One region of the Bradyrhizobium sp. AC87j1 genome, then DNA from elsewhere that is predicted to be linked to it. Evidence: riboswitches for the same ligand, from Rfam matches in the RefSeq annotation. Region 1 holds a riboswitch; each other region holds the start of a gene.

Evidence for each region. Region 1 has a riboswitch for cobalamin ahead of CV770_RS36125 (ribonucleoside-diphosphate reductase subunit alpha). Riboswitches for the same ligand answer to the same signal wherever they lie in the genome.
Region 2: another riboswitch for cobalamin. It lies ahead of CV770_RS05425 (TonB-dependent receptor); the one in region 1 lies ahead of CV770_RS36125 (ribonucleoside-diphosphate reductase subunit alpha).
Region 3: another riboswitch for cobalamin. It lies ahead of metE (5-methyltetrahydropteroyltriglutamate--homocysteine S-methyltransferase); the one in region 1 lies ahead of CV770_RS36125 (ribonucleoside-diphosphate reductase subunit alpha).
Region 4: another riboswitch for cobalamin. It lies ahead of CV770_RS00040 (energy-coupling factor ABC transporter permease); the one in region 1 lies ahead of CV770_RS36125 (ribonucleoside-diphosphate reductase subunit alpha).

What each region holds. Positions count from the first base shown of each region.
Region 1 covers NZ_PTFE01000122.1:532-5,717, forward strand. Annotated here, with positions in the region: gene CV770_RS36115 (patatin-like phospholipase family protein) at 1-1, opposite strand, end outside; gene CV770_RS36120 (ribonucleotide-diphosphate reductase subunit beta) at 760-1,833, opposite strand; gene CV770_RS36125 (ribonucleoside-diphosphate reductase subunit alpha) at 1,824-3,764, opposite strand; cobalamin riboswitch at 3,869-4,082, opposite strand; partial or broken gene CV770_RS36130 (IS6 family transposase) at 4,159-4,343, opposite strand; gene CV770_RS41880 (hypothetical protein) at 5,137-5,186, shown strand, end outside.
Region 2 covers NZ_PTFE01000005.1:137,704-142,889, forward strand. Annotated here, with positions in the region: gene CV770_RS05405 (transglycosylase SLT domain-containing protein) at 1-38, opposite strand, end outside; gene CV770_RS05410 (adenylate/guanylate cyclase domain-containing protein) at 356-2,092, shown strand; gene CV770_RS42465 (hypothetical protein) at 2,217-2,393, shown strand; gene CV770_RS05415 (hypothetical protein) at 2,532-2,741, shown strand; gene CV770_RS05420 (hypothetical protein) at 2,842-3,105, shown strand; cobalamin riboswitch at 3,149-3,363, shown strand; gene CV770_RS05425 (TonB-dependent receptor) at 3,478-5,186, shown strand, end outside.
Region 3 covers NZ_PTFE01000042.1:11,967-17,152, reverse strand. Annotated here, with positions in the region: gene metE (5-methyltetrahydropteroyltriglutamate--homocysteine S-methyltransferase) at 1-1,842, opposite strand, end outside; cobalamin riboswitch at 1,946-2,148, opposite strand; gene CV770_RS21540 (nodulate formation efficiency C protein) at 3,015-3,812, shown strand.
Region 4 covers NZ_PTFE01000001.1:1,544-6,729, reverse strand. Annotated here, with positions in the region: gene cobF (precorrin-6A synthase (deacetylating)) at 1-512, opposite strand, end outside; gene CV770_RS00040 (energy-coupling factor ABC transporter permease) at 558-1,235, opposite strand; cobalamin riboswitch at 1,273-1,491, opposite strand; gene cobA (uroporphyrinogen-III C-methyltransferase) at 1,537-2,268, opposite strand; gene CV770_RS00030 (cobyrinic acid a,c-diamide synthase CobB) at 2,265-3,575, opposite strand; gene cobM (precorrin-4 C(11)-methyltransferase) at 3,575-4,357, opposite strand; gene CV770_RS00020 (cobalamin biosynthesis protein) at 4,354-4,722, opposite strand; gene cbiE (precorrin-6y C5,15-methyltransferase (decarboxylating) subunit CbiE) at 4,719-5,186, opposite strand, start outside.

The sequences.
Region 1 (5,186 bases):
TGTGCTTCTCCCGCTTCTGAAACTCCGAGGGAAGCGAAACCCGAAGATGCCTCGATCGCTTATCGCTGCGGGACATGCAAAGTGGTGACCAAATAGGGGCCAGCACATCCGTAGCACTACTCGATGCACCCTAACCTAAGCCTCAGGCCGAGGTTGTATCGTGAAGTTTCTCACAATCGCTGTTGTAGTTGGATGACGCAGCTCACCGCGGAGTGTCCGCGACGATCGACGGCGAGTTCGGCGGTCCCGCACAGGGTCTCACCAAATTCGCGGTGTCGGCGCCTGATAGACAAGTCGCAGGTTCCGCTCACTAGAAATGTCATCGGTGAGAGGACAGCTAGGCTGGCCTGATCGCCCTATGTTCGACCCGCCGGAGGCGCGGTCGATGGTCGGGACGCCGCCGGATAGGCTCGGGCGCTTTTGAACGCAGCCAAGGGATTTCAATGATCCTTCGGGTGCTATGAATCCACGGAACGAGAAGTCCTCTGGTCCCCTGTCGCATTCGAGCGGGTTCGGGTTGTAGAGCCCTCCACATCATAGCCGCTGAAAACAGCCGCCCCCCCATCAAAGGCGGCTGTGATCGTCTTGCGCCTGACCGCTCGAAACAGGAAGGGCAGAATCGTATCGTCGACCATGGCCGGTGTGGTTACCTCGATGATGTCAGCGCAGAATTGGTCTCAGCAACCGAATCCCACGTCCCATCGGCGGCTTACACCACATTCGCCAGCCACCTACAGGCCCTTCATGAATAAAGATGGGCTAGATACGGCCGAAAGCCGCCCACACCCCGTTTTCGCCGTCCCAGCTGCCGCGGCTCGCCGCCTTGGAGTACTCCGTGGCGCGCTGCTCGAAGAAGTTGGCGTGCTCGACACCATTGAGAATCTCGACAAGCCACGGCAATGGATGCGCCTTGAGCTGGATGAATCCGCCCTCCTTGGCCTCGAAGAAGCCGAAGACCGGGGCAATCCGCAGCTGGGTCAGTCGCCAGTCGGCGACATAGCGGACGTAGGCGTGGATCTGCTCAGCTCGCATGCCCTCGATCTTGCCGAGCCCGAAGGCGAGGTCGACGAAGTTCTCCTCCAGCTTCACCATGGTCTTGGCGACGTCGACGATGTCGTCACGGACAGCGCGCGTCACCGCGCCGGTTTCGCGGTGCCATTCGTGAAACAGCATGATGATACCCTCACAATGCAGACTCTCGTCGCGCACTGACCAGCTTACGATCTGTCCCATGCCGTTCATTTTGTTGTGGCGCGGGAAGTTGAGCAGCATGGCGAAGCTCGCGAACAACGCCATGCCTTCGGTGAAGGCGCCGAACATCGCCAAGGTCCGAGCGACATCGGCCACGCTGTCGACGCCGAACTCGTGCATGTAGTCCGCCTTGGCGCGCATCTCGGCATAGCCGCGGAATGCCTCGAACTCGGTCTTGGGCATGCCGAGCGTCTTGAGCAGCAGCGCATAGGCGTCGATGTGGACCGTCTCCATGTTGCTGAAGGCCGACATCATCATCTGAACAGTGAGCGGCTGGAAGATCGGGATGTAGCGCTTGAGATAGTTGTCCCCGACCTCGATGTCCGACTGAGTGAAGAAACGAAAGATTTGGGTGAGCAGCGCGCGCTCGCTGGCGGTGACGCGGTCCGACGCCCAGTCCTTGAGGTCGGCGCCGAGCGGCACCTCCTCGCCCATCCAATGGGTCTGCTGCTGGCGCTTCCAGAGCTCGTAAGCCCAGGCGTAGCGATCGACATCATAGGTTCCGGTCGAGTCGAGCAGCCCCACTCGTCCCTTGCCGATCAGCGTACGCGGATCGACGGCCGAAAGATCGATCACTGACATGCAAGGCACTCCTCATAATCAGTACGCTGCGGCTGCGGCGCCGCCACCTTGTCGCTGTCGCCGATCTTGCCGGCGAACGCCGCGCGCGAGATAGACTTTGAGCGGCAGTAGTAGAGGCTTTTCAATCCGCGCTGCCATGCCGTCCAGTGCAGCATGTGAAGGTCCCATTTATCGACATCGGCTGGGAGATAGAGGTTGATCGACTGGCTTTGGCAGATGAACGGGGCGCGGTCGGCGGCAAGCTCGACGATCCAGCGCTGGTCGATCTCGAAAGCGGTGCGAAAGATCGCTTTCTCGTGCTCCGACAAGATGTCGAGACGGGCCACCGATCCTTCGTGTGCTATAATCGACTGCCACATCGCCGAAGTGTCGGCGCCCTTCGCCGCAAGCACTTTGGCGAGATGCGGATTACGCACCGAGATGGCGCCGGACAATGTCTTATGGGTGTAGATGTTGGCCGGGATTGGCTCGACGCAGGCGCTGGTGCCGCCGCAGATGATGCTGATCGAGGCGGTCGGCGCGATTGCGATCTTATGGCTGAAGCGCGCCATCACGCCGCGTTCCAGGGCATCCGGGCACGGACCACGCTCGCGCGCGAGCGTCACGGATGCCGCGTCGGCGTCGCGACGGATTTTTCGGAACATGTTCAGATTGAACGACTTGGCCATGACACTTTCCATTGGAATGCCCTTGGCCTGCAGGAAGGAGTGGAAGCCCATGACGCCGAGGCCGACGGAGCGCTCACGCAGGGCAGCGTAGCGGGCACGCTTCATGCCGTCCGGCGCCACCGTGATGAAGTGGTTGAGCACGTTGTCGAGGAAGCGCATGACATCCTCGATGAAGGTGGGCTCCTCACTCCACTGGTCCCAGGTCTCGAGGTTGAGCGACGACAGACAGCAGACCGCGGTGCGCTCCTCGTCGCGATGATCGATGCCGGTCGGCAGGGTAATTTCGCTGCACAGGTTGGAGGTCGAGACCTTGAGGCCCAGCTCGCGCTGATGCTTGGGGAGCGCGCGGTTTACGGTGTCGATGAACAAGAGATAAGGCTCGCCAGTCTGGAGCCGGTTCTCAAGGATGCGTTGCCACAGCTGGCGGGCATCGATCTGGCGGACGACCTCGTTAGTCTTCGGACTCCGCAGAGCGAACGCGGTGCCGGCGCCCACGGCACCCATGAACTCATCGGTGACGTTGACGCCGTGATGCAGGTTGAGGCTCTTTCGGTTGAAGTCGCCGGACGCCTTGCGAATCTCGAGGAACTCCTCGATCTCGGGATGGTGGATATCGAGATAGACCGCCGCCGAGCCGCGCCGCAACGAGCCCTGGCTGATCGCCAGCGTCAGGCCGTCCATGACGTGGATGAACGGGATGATGCCTGAAGTGACGCCGCCCTTCACCTTCTCGCCGATCGAGCGAACATTGCCCCAGTAGGTGCCGATGCCGCCGCCGTTGGAAGCAAGCCAGACGTTCTCGTTCCAGGTACCGACGATGCCTTCGAGCGAGTCCGCCACCGAGTTGAGGAAGCAGGAGATCGGCAGGCCGCGCGTGGTCCCGCCGTTGGAGAGCACCGGTGTGGCCGGCATGAACCATAGCCGGGACATCGCATCATAGAGACGTTGGGCATGCGCAACATCGTCCGCGAAAGCGCAAGACACCCGCCCGAACATGTCCTGGTAAGTTTCGCCGGCGAGCAGATAACGGTCGGTCAGCGTCAGCTTGCCGAACGACGTCAACAAGTCGTCGCGCGACGGATCGAGCGTGAGGTCGGGCGGCTTTGGCGATGGCGCGAGGGGCCACGGCAGCGGAGCCGGCGATGGCGAAAGGGGCACCAGACACGGCTCAGGCGCGGCAGGCTTCGCCTGCGCTAGGCGCGGCCGCACACCCGGTGGCGCGACGAGATGACCATGCTGATCGAAATCGTAAGACGGCGACATCGGCAACCCCGCGATGTTAGGCGCTGGGGCCGCGCGGACGACTTGCGAGGAGAGCTGGCAAATGTGCCCGGCTGCAAGCGACCCACCGGGGCACCCCGCCCGAGGACTTTCGTTCAGTCGCGGCAGGTCTCCTGGCTCGCGGGTCGCTGGGGCTGTCGGCCTTCCCAGCGCTGTCGCGCCAGTGACCATGATGACAACCGCTCGCCGCTTACAGTTGCGGGGGCAGCCTCGGAATAGCCGTTGCCGGCGCACCGGGTTCCCTCTTAGCTTCCATCCTACGAGATGCGGGAATGGAAGACCGTGACGGGCTACATATAGGCGCCGCTCGCAGAGATTCGTCAAGCGGCACCGTCAAGTTAACGAATTGGAGCAGCCCCGAGGTCAAGGTTCGGCGAGCGCTTGTCGTGGAGATCTCGCGCCAAGTCGCAAAGGCTCGCTCGCGCGAAACACGACGGAAGTCGGCAGTGACGGCTCCGAGAGAGAGGATGTGGAAAAGGTTCGCGACCTGATCATGAACTGACAGAAAAATTGAGCCTGACGGGACGATTTGAAACGCTTCATGATCCGATCGCGTCGCCTCTTACCCTTGCGGCGTTCGTGGTCTGGACTATCCCTTCACTCGGCGATGTCCGCTGTAAGTGCTTCCCGTCGAGTCTCCACCCCTCGCCCTGGCAGGGGCTTGGCTCGGGGAATCACTTTCCAACTGAATGTGCCTTATGTGAGGCTACGCGACCGTGGGGCTCGCAGGCGGCGTGGTCGCGCGCTTTGTTCACGATTCCAAAAGCTGCTTGGTTTGCCTCCATGAACATTGGAAGGACGAGAAACATATATCCAAACCGCGTCTCGATAATACCGGAATCGTCACGCCGTTAGGGTGCAATGCGCCTACATTCACCGGAGGAGGCTTTGATCTGCAAGAAGTCTCGCTTGAAGTCGTCCGCAGTGCGGTCGGATTGCTCTCAGAAGGGAAGTACGACCCCGGCACCTGGCAAGTGTCTATCCTGACACTGCAAGGCCAAAACAGAGCACGTGTGCTGCCACGCTGGGAGCGTTTGATTGCCCCCCACATCCACGCTGTTTGGGCCGGGGAATGAACGTCTTGCTTTCTTCGCACGTGATGCGGGCAATGTGCAAACTTGCTTGCGAATTTGTCCCCCTTGAGAATGGCGGAGTTCTTCTCGGCTGGGCGCGCGGGGAAAGACCGGGTGGTAGTCGACCTTCGCGGTCCCGGCCCGCACGCCCTTCACGGGCGACACTGTTTCGTGCCTGATCACGCTTGGCAGGTCGCAGAGATTCGGCGGGCTTTTCAGGATAGCGCGGGTGACGTTGATTACCTCGGCGATTGGCACTCGCATCCGGTGGCGCCGCGGCAATGAGCGATCTGGACTCGGCTACGCTGCGGCGCATTGCTCGCCGCGTGAA
Region 2 (5,186 bases), on a different contig from region 1:
GCAACGAGACACGCGAGCGAGCGTAGGCACTGGTTCATCCCATGGTCCCCCTGCGAACCACTACAAACCAAGGTCCGCGACGACATGCGGCTTGAGAATCAACGACATCGAAAACGATGCTACGGCATCGTTTCGCATTCCCCACGCTGTCGCAACAATGCGGCAAAATACGGATGTGACGAGGGAACTTCGGCTCGGGAGCGAAGGTCAGTTCGGTTAACCTTTGTTAACGATCCGGGCCCGCGCGACGGCTTGGCTTGGTTCTGGGCGTCACAAGCCCAGATTGCGCGTGTTCCCGCAGCCAGATCCGGTGTATGGAGTTCCCTCGCTCCGTCCCTTTGGCTTTTGTCCTTCTATGCCGATTTTCAACCAGTCGATCAGGCGCAAGATCGTCGGTATCGCCCTCGGATTGATCGTCCTGATGCTGGTCACCTCGATCCTGTCGATGGTGATGTCGAGCCAGGTCGGAATCCTCCTCGACGAGCTGACCAACCGCTACATCCCGGCCTATGGACATCTGGCGCGTGCCAACATTCGCTCGCTGGAGCGGTCGGTGGCGCTGCGGCGAATGGTGATGATGAAAATGCAGGCGCCGTCGGAGGAGGAAGCCTACGCGGCGCGCTTGCGAGAGTTTGAGGAGGCCGATCGCAAGATCGACGACGAGGCGGAGGCCGCACGCACGCTCATCAACGCGATCATCGACGATTCCAGAACGCCGTCCGACAATGCCGGGCTGGCGCGGATCGAGACGCGCATCGAAACCGCGCTCACCGAACTTCGGCAGGCAATGAATGAGGATCATGCCAAGCTGCTCAAGCAGGTCGATGACAAGCAGATGACCGAGGTGCGTGGCACGCTGGAGCATCTCGATACACTGCGCGATCAGTTCAATCAGAGGATCGACACCATCCGCGCGGACATGTTGAAGCAGGTCTTTGCCTCGACAAGGACAGTGATCGGCCGTCAGCATCAGGCGATCGTCATCTCCGCCATTGTGACTGTGCTCGCGGCGATCGTCGGCTTTGCCTTCGCGCTCCTGGTGTCCAGCGGTATCACGCGCCCGGTGCGGCTACTGCTCGCCGGCACCCGCGAGGTCGAGGCCGGCCGCTTCGACAAGACCATCACCGTATCCACGCAGGACGAGATCGGCGAGCTCGCCGCGGCCTTCAACCGCATGACCGAGCAGCTCAGGCACAACGAGCGCATCCGCGAGACCTTTGGCCGCTACATCGATCCCAAGGTGGTGCAGGGGCTGATCGACCGGCCCGAAGTCGCGATCGACGGCGAGCGCCGGGTCATGACCATCATGTTCTGCGACATGAGCGGCTTCACCTCGATGAGCGAGGGCATGACCCCGCGCGGCCTCGTCAGGGTGATGAACCACTATTTCACGGTGATGTCCGGACCGATCAGGGGCAATCGCGGCATCATCGACAAATATATCGGCGACGCCATCATGTCCTATTGGGGCCCGCCCTTCATCGAGGAGGACGAGCAGGCGCTCCTGGCCGGCATCGCCGCAACCGAGATGGTCGACCAGGTGCCCGCGCTGCAGAAGCAGCTGCCCGACCTGCTCGGCATCCGCGCCATGCCGGCGCCGTGTGACCTGCGGATCGGCATCGCCACCGGCGAGGTCCTGACCGGCAGCATCGGCTCCGAGCTGATGATGAGCTTCACCGTGATGGGCGACGCCGTGAACCTGGCCTCGCGGCTGGAGGCCGTCAACAAGGTCTACGGCACCCGCATCCTGATCTCGCAGGCAACTGCTGATGCGATCGGAGCGCGGCTCGAGCTGCGCGAGGTCGATCGTCTGGCGGTCGCCGGCCAGAGCGCGCCGCAGCCGATCTTCGAGGTGATGGCGCGGGCGGGCGCACTCACCGGCGCGCAGGACAGCCTGCGCACGCATTATGCCGAAGCGCTCGCCGCCTATCGGGCCCGCCGCTTCGACGAGGCGCGCGCCGCTTTCAACGCCGCGCTCGAAGCCGTCCCCGGCGACGGTCCCTCGCGTACGATGCTCGGCCGCATCGCGCAATTCGAGGCCAAGCCGCCGGAGGAGGGGTGGGACGGTGCCTGGCGCCAGGAGCAGAAATAGCCGTTTTTGTTGCGCCAGCCCGCCCTGTCCGGAAAAAACGTTTCTACTCGATAACGATGTTCGCCGTGACCTATTTCCCGGGCTTAGGTTGGATGTCCTTGAGGCGTTTGACGGGGACACGCCGATGACGGAACTTCAGGACAGGCTGGAACGGTTCGAGACGCTCACCGCCGAATGCGAGCTGATCGCCAAGCTCGCCACCGACAGCACCAAGCGCGAGTTCTATCTGAAACTCTCGGAACAGTACCGTCAGCTGGCGGTGGACATGCGGCAGGCGATCGCGACCAAGGCTGCTGCCTGACGCCGGCTGCAATCCGTTCTTAAGGTTTGGCGCGCATCCTTGACCTCGCGAGCGATCGCTCGTGGTGGAAAGGCCGGGGTTAGCTGCAATGCAGCGCACCTCGCGAGTGTCATTTGCCATGCTTGACAGGGCAATCACATGCGCCTCGTTGCCGTGATCATATTCGCGCTCATGACGGCGGCCTGCGACCAGGAGCAGGATATCACCGGCTCGACGCCGACCTGCCCGATGCGGAACTACAGCTACAATCCCCGCGATATGAACCAGTGCGTCAGTGCCTGCAAATCATGCGATCGCGGCACCACGGTCACCTGCACCACCTCCTGCACCCTCAGGGGCGCGCGCTGAGGCCACCGCTTTCTCGCAGCGCACCCAGTGGCGGTGCTGGGACACCGGAACGATTCACTTGGGTTAATCATTGAAGCAAGTGGGCAGGACGTGGAGTCCGATGGAAATGGGTATGCTCGATCCCGGTCGATTTCTGGTGTCGTGCTCGCATTGTGATGCCTGGCCGATGGCGGCCAATGTGAAGCGGTCGAGCTGGTCGGCGTCTCCGCACGAGGTGCGCTTTGTCTGCACGCGCTGTCGCCGCGAGGAGACCGCCATCGTCTCGGCCTCCGGCGAATTGACCCCGATCAAGCGCGTCGATGTTCCGCCGCGCGACGTCGCTGTCGCCTGGGCCCAGGCGCAACGGGTGCGAGGGCGGACCTGAGCGCCCGGCATGCACCGGTCGATTGACTCCCGGGGCCAACGGCTCGTAAATGATCGGCGACGGTTCTCCTCACGGAGATCAAAAGGGAATGTGGTGCGGGATTGTCCCAACGCAGGGATTTGTCTCAACGCCACGGCTGCCCCCGCAACTGTAAGCGGTGAATCTTTCGTCTCATGCCACTGGGAATCTCGGTCCTGGGAAGGCGACGAAAGGTCACGACCCGCGAGCCAGGAGACCTGCCGTCAGCCGTGGTCACACGCGAAGATGTCGGTCGGGGAGTACAGACATTAGCTTCACCGGAGCAATCCATCGCTCTGCCGTGAAACCTCGTTCGCTGTGACGTGCCACTGACGTCATACCGAGGTTACAATTGTGTCCCGTCTTGTCCCTGCTGCCAGGCGCCTCAGCGCCGGCCTGCTCGCATCCGTTTCCCTCCATTCGCTCGATCTGTCCTCCGCCTTCGCCCGGCAGGCGCTTGCCGAGCAATTGCCGCCGATCGAGGTGACCAGGCCCGACGATCAGAACCGCACGCGCGCCAGGGCGATCGGTGACGGCGAGGCGACGCGGCAGCGGGTGAGGACGAATGTCGCGCCGGCAGGCAATGGCGCCGGCTCATCCGGCTCCGGCGGTGAGGCTGCCGCCGGCAGCGGCGGCGTCGTCGGGGCTGCCACGACCGTCATCACGGCCGCGGATATTGCGCATTCGCCGTCGCAGACGCTTGCCGAGATCATCGCGACGCAGACGCCGGGGGCCCAGATCACGACGCTCTATGGCGGTCAGATCGGCGCCAAGACCAGCGTGGACCTGCGTGGCTTCGGCGCCTTTGCCACCGCCAACACGCTGGTGCTGGTCAACGGACGGCGGTTGAACGACGTCGACATGGCGCAGGTGGACCTCTCCACCATCCCGCTCAATTCGATCGAACGCATCGAGATCACGCGGGGCAATTCCGGCGCGGTGCTCTACGGCGACAACGCGGTCGGCGGTGTGATCAACATCGTCACCAAAAATGGCGTTGGCGGACCGCCCGTGACCGCGCGCATCGAGGCTGGCTTCGGCTCGTTCAACACCAGGCTCGGCAACGTGTCGACCTCACTCAATTCGGGTCCGTGGTCGACCTCGTTCTACGGCAATACGGTCAGGACCGATGGCTATCGCGACAACAACCGCTATTCCCAGCAGAATGGCGTCGGCAATCTCAATTACACCACGCCCGGCCTGACCGCTTTTCTCACCGTCACTGGCGACAATCAGGAGCTGCGACTGCCGGGCGGCCGCACTGTCGATCCCTCCATCGGCCTCGACGAGCTCAGGGCCAACCGGCGAGGGACCAGCACGCCCTTCAACTACGCCAACCAGCAGGGTTTTGGCGCGACTGCGGGTTTCACCAAGACCCTGGTCAACGGCGTCGATCTCATCGTCGACGGCGGCGTGCGCGACAAGAAGCAGCAGAGTGCTTTCTTCTCCACCCCGACGCCGGTTCCGGCGTTCTTCACGTCGACCTATGTCGGTTCCCATCTGACGACATGGTCGATCACGCCGCGGCTCAGCGTGAAGAGCCTGCTGCTCGGCATGCCGTCGCAGCTCCTGACCGGCATCGACTATTACGATGCGAGCTTTGAGCAGAACCGCGGCGCCGGGCAGGGGCTCTCCCCATGGCACAATTACGACCTCAGGCAGCAGACGGTTGCGGGTTATTTCCAGCACACATTGGGAATCGCGCCCACGACGGACATCTCCTACGGCGCGCGTGTGCAGAACGTCAGGCTTGCGGCACGCGACAATTTCGACCCGGCAGCTCCGTTCAACGCCGACATCGGCGCGCTGCCGCTGACGAGCAACGAGACCCAATATGCGCTGCATCTCGGCGCCGAGCATCGCCTCAACGACCAGGTCTCGCTGTTCGGCCGCGTTGCGCGCGCGTTCCGCACGCCTGATGTCGACGAGCGCCTGTCCTCAGGGCCTTCGTTCGATCCCTTTACCTTCGCTGCGATCCCGCAAACGTTCCAGCTCAAGACCCAGACCTCGCAGGACATTGAGGGCGGTGTTCGCATCAAGGGCGGCGGGTTGCAGCTGCAGAG
Region 3 (5,186 bases), on a different contig from region 1:
ACCAGCATTCTCGAGATCGCGGACTTCGTCTCGGATCGCGAGCGCAATCTGGCGGCAGACCTCGCTTCTGGGAATATCATCGCGAACAAAGGACCAGTTCAAGATCGTCACCGGTCCGGTCAACATCGCCTTCATCGGCTTCCTCGTTAGTGATTGCGCGTAGCGCCACCAGCCTACGGTGATAGGCTTCGACCGCACTACATCGCCAAACAGGATCGGTGGCCTGACGTAGCGCGATCCGTAGGACTGCACCCATCCATTCCTGGTAAATGCGAAGCCGACGAGTTGCTCACCGAAGTACTGCACCATGTCATTGCGTTCGAACTCGCCGTGCACGAGGACATCGAGACCGATGTCCTCCTGCCAGCGTACGGCGCGCGCCGTCTCCTCCTTGAGGAACCTGTCGTATTGCTCGTCGCTCATAGCGCCTCGGGCATGCGCCGCACGGGCATTCCGGACCTCTTTGGTCTGCGGAAACGATCCGATCGTCGTGGTAGGAAAAGCCGGTAGTCCGAAACGATTGCTTTGGATCTCGGCACGACGGGCAAATGGGCTCGCGCGCCGACGCATGGTCTGGTCGATCGCTTTCATCCGGACAGCGACATTGGCATCATGGATTTTCGGCGAAGTCCGGCGGACAGTCGCGGCACAGTCCGACTCGGCAAGAGCTAGCGCAACATTCTGGTCGCCTGTGAGTGCCCGCGCCAGGATCGCGAGCTCTCGCATCTTCTGGACCGCGAAAGCAAGCCAGCTCTTGACGTCGGAAGCGAGCCCGGTTTCGAGTTCAACATCGACCGGCACATGAAGCAGCGAGCAGGATGGGGCAATCTGTACACGATCCTTGCCGAGCTTCGCAATGGCGGGTTCGAGCCGCTGGCGCAGCGACGACAAATTCGACCGCCATACATTCCGGCCGTCGACGACACCGAGCGACATGACGAGATCACTTCGGCCGCCAGCGATGATCTGGTCCAACAACTGTGGCGCTCGAACCAGATCGAGGTGCAGTCCGGCGACTGGCAGGCTCAAGGCGGTGTCCAGATTGTCCCCGAGATCGCCGAAATAGCTGGCGACTAAGATCTTGATGGCTGGCCCCTCCTTGGCGAGCCGGTCATAGGCATGTCGCAAAGATTGTCGCGCCCTCTCATCCAGATTAAGAACCAGGCAGGGCTCGTCGAACTGAACCCAATTTGCCCCACGTTTGGCCAATTCCTGCAGAACCTCGATATAGGCCGGTATCAGTTCATCCAGTAGTGAGAGTGGCTGGAACGCAGGATCGGGACTCTTGCCGAGTTTTAGGAATGTGACCGGCCCGATCAGGACAGGGCGGGTCTGAAAGCCAAGGGCCTTGGCTTCCTCATACTCCTCGATCGGCTTGCGAGAGCATAGCCTGAAAGTCTGTCCCCTGTGAAACTCGGGGACCATGTAGTGATAGTTGGTGTCGAACCACTTGGTCATCTCCTGCGCGGGTGCGCCAAATCCGCGCGGTCCGTGACCGCAACTCGCATCCTGATCGTCGCATTGTGATCCGCGGGCCATGGCGAAGTACGTCTTGAGCGAAACGGATTCGGCTTTCGAGGCGTAGATCTCCGGGATGGCGCCAACCATGACACTTGTGTCGAGCACCTGGTCATACAGCGAGAAATCGTTCGATGGAATGACCGTGACGCCGATAGATTTCTGACGAGCCCAGTTCGCGGCACGCAGGCCAGCTGCATCCTCGAGCAACTGCTGTTCGCTGCTTTTTCCGGCCCAGTAACTTTCGAGAGCGAGTTTGAGCTCGCGCCTTGGACCGATGCGTGGCGTTCCGAGGGTGGCAACCGGAAGGGAGAGAAGAGTCATAGCGTGAACCCCATGTTGGGGGCAAAGGCCATGGCGGACGCAGGCAGGGGAAGTCGCGCGGTGCGACGGCTGCTTGGCGCACCACCGGGACACCCCGCCCGTGGACGAATACATTGTCGGGGCAGGTCTCCTGGCTCGCGGGTCATCGCTTCTGTCCGGCCTTCCCGAAGCCGCGCAGGCTTCAGTGACGTCGTTGGACAGCGGCTTGCCGCTCACAGTTGCGGGGGCAGCGCCGGCATTGTCACCGGCTTCCCTCTTAGCTCCGGATCAAATGGAAACCGGAGAACCTCGACGGCTTGGATTATCGGCAAGAGAAGTCTTCCGTCAACCTCTCAGATTATGTCTCAAGCTGATGCTGCGACATCTGCTACGCGAATCACCGTGCATCACGTTGAGATGATGTAGAAGCGCTTTCAATCGGCGATATCGGAATGATCATCGGAGCTGCCCGCGGGCCGCACGCCAGATTGGTGGAAGGGACAAATGCGGGCTTGCGCGGTCGGGACTGCCACCTCGAGCAGAACGCATCTCCGGCTTCCCAGCGGTTCTTGAGGACGTCCACCATCCAGTCACCTTCTCGGCCAACAGGATCCGTGTTGAATACGCCCCAGCTGGCAAGGCCAGCAACATACCCCGCCAGCACGTTGATTTGCAGTTCAGCAAGACTCCAAATGCTCGGCGGTGAAGATCGGCTTCGCGTCGTTGGCCGTCAAACGCACCATGGCCCATTGGCCGCAAATGCCCAAACGCATGGCAGAGATCGAAACGCACATTCTGGCAACGATACCGGACCAAACCGTCGCGTGACGAGGATGCATAAACCGCGCTGGATAGCGCTGAAAGGAAACATCGAGACCTGCCAGTCGGAAAGTCGACAAAGAGGACACAAAAGCGGTGTGAAATACCGTCCATCACCTGGCACGAAGAATGCAAGACTTCGGCATGCCCAGTCTCCTCCTGCTGGGCATGTCCGGCACAGCAGATTGAAGCTGTCGCCGGCAGCGAAGTTAGCGGCGCGTGACATAGAGGGGAGCGCCTGCTCGCACGGGACACCATCGGTCTCCCCGTCGCGTCGCCGCTAACTTCTTGCGCTCGCGCATAACAGGTTAAAGGTTGCCCCGCTTTAGAATGACGTGTGGATGAAAGCAGATAGGCTGACAGTTATGAGGAAAATGTCTGGAAGACGCGCGTTATGGTTTTGTCTCGGTCAATCCCTGATCTGCCTGGCCGGGTTGGCTGCGACGAGCAACAGTGTTCGCGCCAACGAGAGCCCCCTTATCGAAAGATTCAAGTCAACGTGGCGAGCGCAAGACGGCGAGACAATAGAACAAATTATCTCCAATGTCTCGAAGGTGGCGCAGTTCGTCCCTCGAATGTGGGGCGTCGCTGAACTTGACGAAAATGACCATGTTTTCGTTTCGTGGACCAGGCACCGCGATGATACATCAGACGAACAATACGTTATCACCTGGAAGATCGCGCTCGACGGCACGATTCAACTTGCGTCGACCTATGCCAAACCGATGGAATTGGGCTGGCGCGCCCTGGCGCTCTCGTTGATCGCCAGTGAAGTCAAGGATGGCGAAAGGGACGCAAATTTTGGCTTTCTGCATGATCCGAGCAACTTCAACTTTGTGACGACCATGCAAGGCCGGCTCGGCGATCTTCTGAGGCAGGGCCGCTGCACTATCGTTGAACCTGTTGGAGTGGACTACTTGCCGAAGCAGAATGACAAGCCGACCGAGAAAGGTGATCTGTGGCGCGTTTTGCTTTTAGTGAACTGTAATATCCCAGGGCCCCGTTTTTTTACATACAACGGGGTCATCACTTTCGAGAAGAGCGAAGGGCAAGATTGGGAGCCGCAATCCTCCTTTGCCAAGCGTATCGCGGCCTTTCCTCCTGGCTCCTGGTTCGCTCGCATGGAGCCAATGGAACAGGAAGAGTTAGAGGGGAGCGAAGGCCCTCGGTAAAATGGTCGCGCAGAGCAAGATCGCGCCGTAGCTCCTTTACGGCCGAACGTCTGAGGAACTACAGACATATTAGCTCTAGTTTACGCCTTCAGCAGTCGCGAGCCTTTCCTGCAGCTTTCAGCCCGTCAGGAAAAAGTCGGGCAGCACGATTACCTCCGATTCCTTCTGCGAGTAGCCGAGCTCAGCGGCGCGTGCCAGCTGGCGAGATTTGGCCCCCGGCGCGCCCGACGCGGTGGGAGGACACCAATCCACGAGGGAACCAGCTCCTCCATGCCACTCTTCAAGGGACCGGGCCTGAAGATGCCCGGGCTCAAGCCCGATCCGGCGTGCGCCGCCCATCGCGCGACTGACTGGCATCCGAAAGAGCGTAAGCATGCCGATGCCGAGGCGGCACGCGGGATCGAGTGCTGCGACGAAACGCGTTATGACGGTAATCGGGCAGTGTTAGTGGGCCGGCAATGCCCTCTGAGCACCGGCCCTTTTCCGAGTACCCCGGCGAGAGCCCCGGAGCCGTGCGCGAGGCTTCGAGGACCGAACTGAGTCGGCGCTAGATTTCATCGCGCGCATTCGTCTGCGCGTCAAAGATCCGGATTTGAAGCGTGGGAAAACGCCTCTTTAGTTCCGCTCCGCCTGCCCTGGCGCCGTCTCTGGTTGCGAATTCGGCTCTGAGTCGACCATCCACTTCAAGCGCGTAGGAAGAGACCGGAAAATCCCGGGGGGCTGCAACCATTTCATTCCCATTCTGTAGTGAGGTCGTTGCGAATGATTTGTAGCTTGAGTCGGCTAAACCGCACCAGAGCTACCCTGCCCGAGTGCCGCGATGGGGCAACCATTTTGTGGATTGAGGCCTCGTACCGAATGGCATCAGGATGACACTCGCGATCCTCCGAATACGCGGGCGGCTTACCCCTCGCCCGGCGCGTATACAACGAAGCCACGGAGGTTGCCGTTCCAAATTTCCCTGGCGCAAACGCACGCCCTCACGCCGGGCTTGGTGGGTAACTCTCCACATGTGATCGCGGTGAAGCGTACCACGAGAGAGCGGCCGCCAGTCGCCGCCTGGTCATGACAATCCGGTCCTTGTCCGAACGCGGCGGCGGCACCACGAACGAGATATGGTGCAGCGCAGACGTGTGAAAAGCCACAACGGAACTGGCATCAACGACCACCCCGGTTGGCTCTCCGAAAGAGGCCTCCGGGTCTTGCGCGGTTTGCGCAAACGATACCGGTTCATTTTACGCAGCGGACATTGAGCTGAACTCCGTGGCGCCTTTGTCCAGATCTCAGAAGAAGCAAGACCAGGTTTCTTTTCGAACATCAGTCTTTCCCGACAAGAATTTACGGCGAAATGTCATCGTCCTCGCTGAAACCGTC
Region 4 (5,186 bases), on a different contig from region 1:
CCTTCACGCAAACGCCGCCCGGTCGTGACCAGAAAGGGCTCGCCGATGTCGTTGAGCGGCAGCGCATGGGCCGCGCACAGCGCCTGGATCGAGGTGATGCCGGGCACGACTTTGATCGTCGGCAACGGATTGAGCCGCCGCGCAATCCGCAACGAGGAATCATAGAGCGAGGGATCGCCCCAGATCAGCAGCGCAACCTTGCCCTCACCTTCGAGATGGTTTGAGACCGTCTGCGACCAGGCCGCGGCAACCGCATCGTGCCAATCGTCTACGCCTTTGCGGTAGTCAGCTTCAGCGACGTCGCGCACGGGAAGGTCGAACTCAGCGATGGCTGTCTTGTCGCTGGTGAGCACATCCGCGCAGATCGTCCGCCTGAGATCGGCGAGATCGGACTTCGCCGTTCCCTTGCGCGGGATCAGGACGAGATCAGCGGCGTTGATCGCTCGAACAGCGGCGCGCGTGAGCTGGTCGGGATCACCGCAACCGATGCCTATCAAAGAGAGCGTGAGCATCGCGAACGCGACGGGCGGCCCTGCGGCCGCCCGCTCGCTTGTCTCTCAGGCCGCGTTGTGCAGGCGCGGGGTGACGAGGCCGGGCGCGGTGACGCCGCGCAGCGACTTCGCCAGCGCCAGCACCGCGAGATCGGCGAGCGGCTCGATCACGATGACCAGCGCATAGGACGCGGCGAACGTCGCGATGTTGGCGAGATTGGTCATGGCAAAACCGGAGCCATAGACCGCCCAGAACGCCACCCAGGCGATCACGCCGGCCTGGTAGGTCGTCGAGAGCGCCAGCGCCTGCCGATACTTCAAATCGACATAGGCGGTGTTGCGCGAAATGATCCGTGTGGCGATCGCCTGGATCGCGAACAGCGGCACCAGCAGCGTCGTGACGTTCATGCCATATTGCGGGATGTCGACCGGCTCGAAGAAGACGCCCTGGAGCAGCAGGCCGAATGCGAGGCCGAAGGCCGCGGGCGCCGCACCGAACAGCAGGAACAGTGTCGAGCCGAGAATGAAGTGCACCTCGGAGACGCCGACCGGGAAGTGCGGCAGGATCTCGAAGAAGGTGAAGACAAGGACTGTGGTGGCGAGCGTCCGCGCCGCGAACGACGTGATGCCCTGCTCACGCACGGTCTCCACCGCGAGCTTCAGCGCAACGCCGCCTGCGGCGATGCCGGTTGCGTAACTCAACACGAGCTTGGCGCCCGTCACGACCCCGGGTTCGATATGCATGGCTCAATTCCTTCCTGCCGTCACACCCGACGGCCTTGGCCTCAAAACGTGCAGGGCCGGTCTCCTGGCTCGCGGTTCCCCGGGATTTCCGGCCTTCCCGGACCTTGCGGCCCAGTGGCTGATCGGAGTCCCTCACCGCTTACAGTCGCGGGGGCGGCTGGGGTTTTGGGCGCCGCAACTGGGTCCGCCCACCCCCATTCCCGATTATGCTCCGGCGCTTTGCGCCGCGTCGAGCACCATGCCTCTCTTGTGTGCCCCTTTCGCTGAGCCTGCGTCAAGGGGCGAGCGGCGGCCAAGGCCGTCATGACGGATAATCCCCCGCCAGCGCCCCAAACAGGATCACGGCGGCCGTCGAGGCGGCGCCGCCGCGCGCAAGCTGCTCGGCAAGCTCGGCGATGGTGGTGCGGACCAGCCGTTCGTCGGGGCGTCCGAGGGATTCGGCGAACAGCGCGGGGGTATCCGCAGCGAGCCCGTGCGCGATCAACTTTGCGACAAGCGCCGGGAAGGTGCGCCGGCCCATATAGACCACGGTCGTCGCTTCAGGGTCGGCCAGCGCCGCCCAGTTCAGGTTGGGCGGCAGCTCGCCGGTGACATCAGCCCCGGTGACGAACTGCACCCGGCGCGAGGTATGGCGCCGGGTCAGGGGAATGCCGGCTTGCGCCGCGGCAACACAGGCCGATGTCACGCCGGGAACGATCTCGTAGCCGATGCCGGCCTCACGCAGCGTCTCCAACTCCTCCTCGAGCCGGCCGAAAATGCCGGCATCGCCCGACTTGAGCCGAACCACGCGCGCGCCGGTTGCGGCATAGTCGACTAGCAAGCGGTTGACGTGGTGCTGCTTGGTCGAGGGACGCCCTGCCCGTTTCCCCACCGCGACGAGATTGGCGCCGGGCCGGGCGAGATCGAGGATCGCGCCGGAGGCAAGATCGTCATAGAGCACGACGTCGGCTTCGCGCAGCCGCGCGGCGCCCTTGAGCGTGAGAAGCTCGGGGTCGCCGGGTCCGGCGGAGATGAAGGAGACGAATCCGCTCACCGGTCCTCCGCGATCAGATGAAAGAACGTGCCGGTGGCGTGGCCGCGCTGCGAGCCGGTCTCGGCGATGACTGCGCCAGTCGCATCATGCACTACGGCCAGCGGCATGTCCGGCTGGGCAAGAATGGTCGAATAGTGGAATTCGTGGCCGCGCAGGCGCGCGCCGGAGCGATGTCCCGGCATCGGCGCGGCGAGTTCGGCCAGACGATAACCGAGATGCATGCGACGCTTGGCAAAGCTCGTCTCGAGGCCAAGCAGGCCTGTCATCTCGTGGCGGACACCGTCCGCGTCGGTCAGAGCGGTTCCCAGCACCATATAGCCTCCGCATTCGCCGTGCACCGGCCGCGTTTCGGCGAACGCGCGCAGGCCGCTGCGAAAACGCGCATTGGCCGCGATCTTGCCGGCATGGAGCTCGGGGTAGCCGCCGGGCAGCCAGCACACGTCGGCGCTCGCGTCGGGCGCCTCATCGGAGAGCGGCGAGAATGTCGAGATCTCCGCGCCCGCCCCGCGCCAGGCTTCCAGCATATGCGGATAGACGAAGGAGAACGCCTCGTCGCGGGCCAGCGCAATGCGCTGCCCCGGCGGTGTCACGTTCAGCCCATTCGCGGCAGGTTGCGGCGACCAGCTGGCAGCCGATCCCAGCACCGCATCGAGATCGACATGCTCGGCAACGAAGCGAGCGGCCTCGTCGATCAGCTTGCCGATCTCGCCCTGCTCTTCGGCCTGCACCAGGCCGAGATGTCGCTTCGGCAGGTTGATCTCGGCGTGACGCGGCAGCGCGCCGAACACGGCAATGCCGACGCCGTTGAGCGCACGCCGCACGAGATCTTCATGGCGCGGGCTGGCGACGCGGTTGAGCACGACGCCGGCAAGCCGCACACCGGGGCGATAATCGCGAAGGCCTGCGGCGATCGCCGCCGCGGTCTGCGCCTGGCCGGAGGGATCGATCACCAGAACCACTGGCCAGCCCAGCAACTCCGCAATGTCGGCGGTGGCACCGGTGCCGGAGACACCGCGCGCGGCGACGCCGTCGAACAGGCCCATCGAGCCCTCGGCGAGCACGATATCGGCGTTCGCGCCGCGGCTGACGAGATGCGAGATCGCCCCGCGGTCCATCGCCCAGCTATCGACGTTGACGGAAGCGCGTCCCGTAGCGGCGGCGTGGAAGGCGGGATCGATGTAATCGGGACCGCTCTTGAAGCACTGCACGTTCAATCCGCGATTGCGCCAGGCGCGCGCGAGCGCCAGCGTCACCGTGGTCTTGCCGACGCCGGAAGCCGGTGCGGAGATGACGAGCCCTGCCGCCATCACGAGGCCTCCGGAAAGCGTGGCTCGGCACCGACAGGCCGATAGCGGCGATCATAGTCGGCAGCATAGAGGCGGCTCTCGTCGAAATCCGCAGCGCCAAGCGTTCTGCCGACCAGAATGATCGCGGTGCGCTCCATCTCGGTGCCGACGGCAGCATCGAGCGTAGCAAGCGTGGCGCGGACGATGCGCTGGTCCGGCCAGCTCGCGCGCCAGACGATGGCGACCGGGCAATCCGCGCCATAATACGGCGCGAGCTCGGCGACGACCTTGTCGAGCAGATGGATCGACAGATGGATCGCCAGCACCGCACCGGTCGCGGCGAAGGCTGCCAACTTCTCGCCCTCAGGCATCGCGCTGGCACGGCCCGGCGTGCGCGTCAGCACCACCGTCTGAGCAAGCCCCGGCAGCGTGAGCTCGGCTTCCAGCGCTGCCGCAGCGGCGGAGAAGGACGGCACACCAGGTGTCACGGTAAACGGAATGCCAAGCGCGCGCAGGCGGCGGAGCTGCTCGCCCATCGCCGACCAGATCGAGAGATCGCCCGAATGCAGGCGAGCGACGTCCTTGCCCGCCGCATGCGCGGCGGCGATCTCGGCAATGATCTCATCGAGCGACAGCGGCGCGGTATTGACGATGCGCGCGCCGGGCGGACAATGGGCCAGCACGCCCTCGGGGACCAGCGAGCCGGCATAGAGGCAGACCGCACAGGCCGCGATCAGGTCGCGCCCCCGCAACGTCAGCAGATCGGCCGCGCCCGGTCCTGCGCCAATGAAATGCACCGTCATGCGCCGTCTCCTTCCGCAATCGCCGCGGTCGCGGTGCGATCCTGCGAGACAACACGTGTCGAGATCAGCCGTGCACGCGGCCCGGCCGCAGCGAGAGCTGCTGCTTCGGCGACCGATCCAGTGCCGAACTTCTCCGCCACAAGATTGGACCAGGTCGGCGTGGCGATACCGGCCAACATGTCGGCCGGAACAGCCTTGATCGGCACGCCGCACTCGCGCGCGAGCTGCTTCAGCGGCTCCGCGTCGGCCTTGTCGCTGACAGTTGCCATCGCCGTGAGGCCTTCGGGATCACCCGCCGCCAGCAGCGCTTCGCGCAGCGAAGCGAGAGTGACATCTCTCCTGAACCCAAACCCGGCCACCTTCATCGGACCGTACTCCACTGCACCACCGGCCGTGCCGCCTCCCAGGACCGGTAACGGCCGAGCGGGCCGGCATAAGCGATGTCGACCCGCATCAGCTCGCCGCCGTGGCGCTGGTGCAGATCGCCGAGCAACGCTTCCGTCTCCAATGTGACTGAATGTGCAACCAGCCGTGCGCCCGGTGCAAGCCGCGACCAGATCGCATCGAACATCGCGATGTCGAGACCGCCGCCGATGAAGACCGCCTCCGGTGCTTCGAGGGCCGCGACAGCTTCGGGCGCCCTCCCGGTGACGACGGTGATCCGGTGCGAAAGTCCAAACGCCGCTGCATTGCTGCGGATGTTCGCGACGCGATCCTCGCGCGGCTCGATCGCAGTCGCCGCCCCGCCGCACAGCGCCCACTCGACCGAGATCGACCCCGAACCGGCGCCGATATCCCACAACCGTTCGCCCGGACGCGGCGCCAGCGC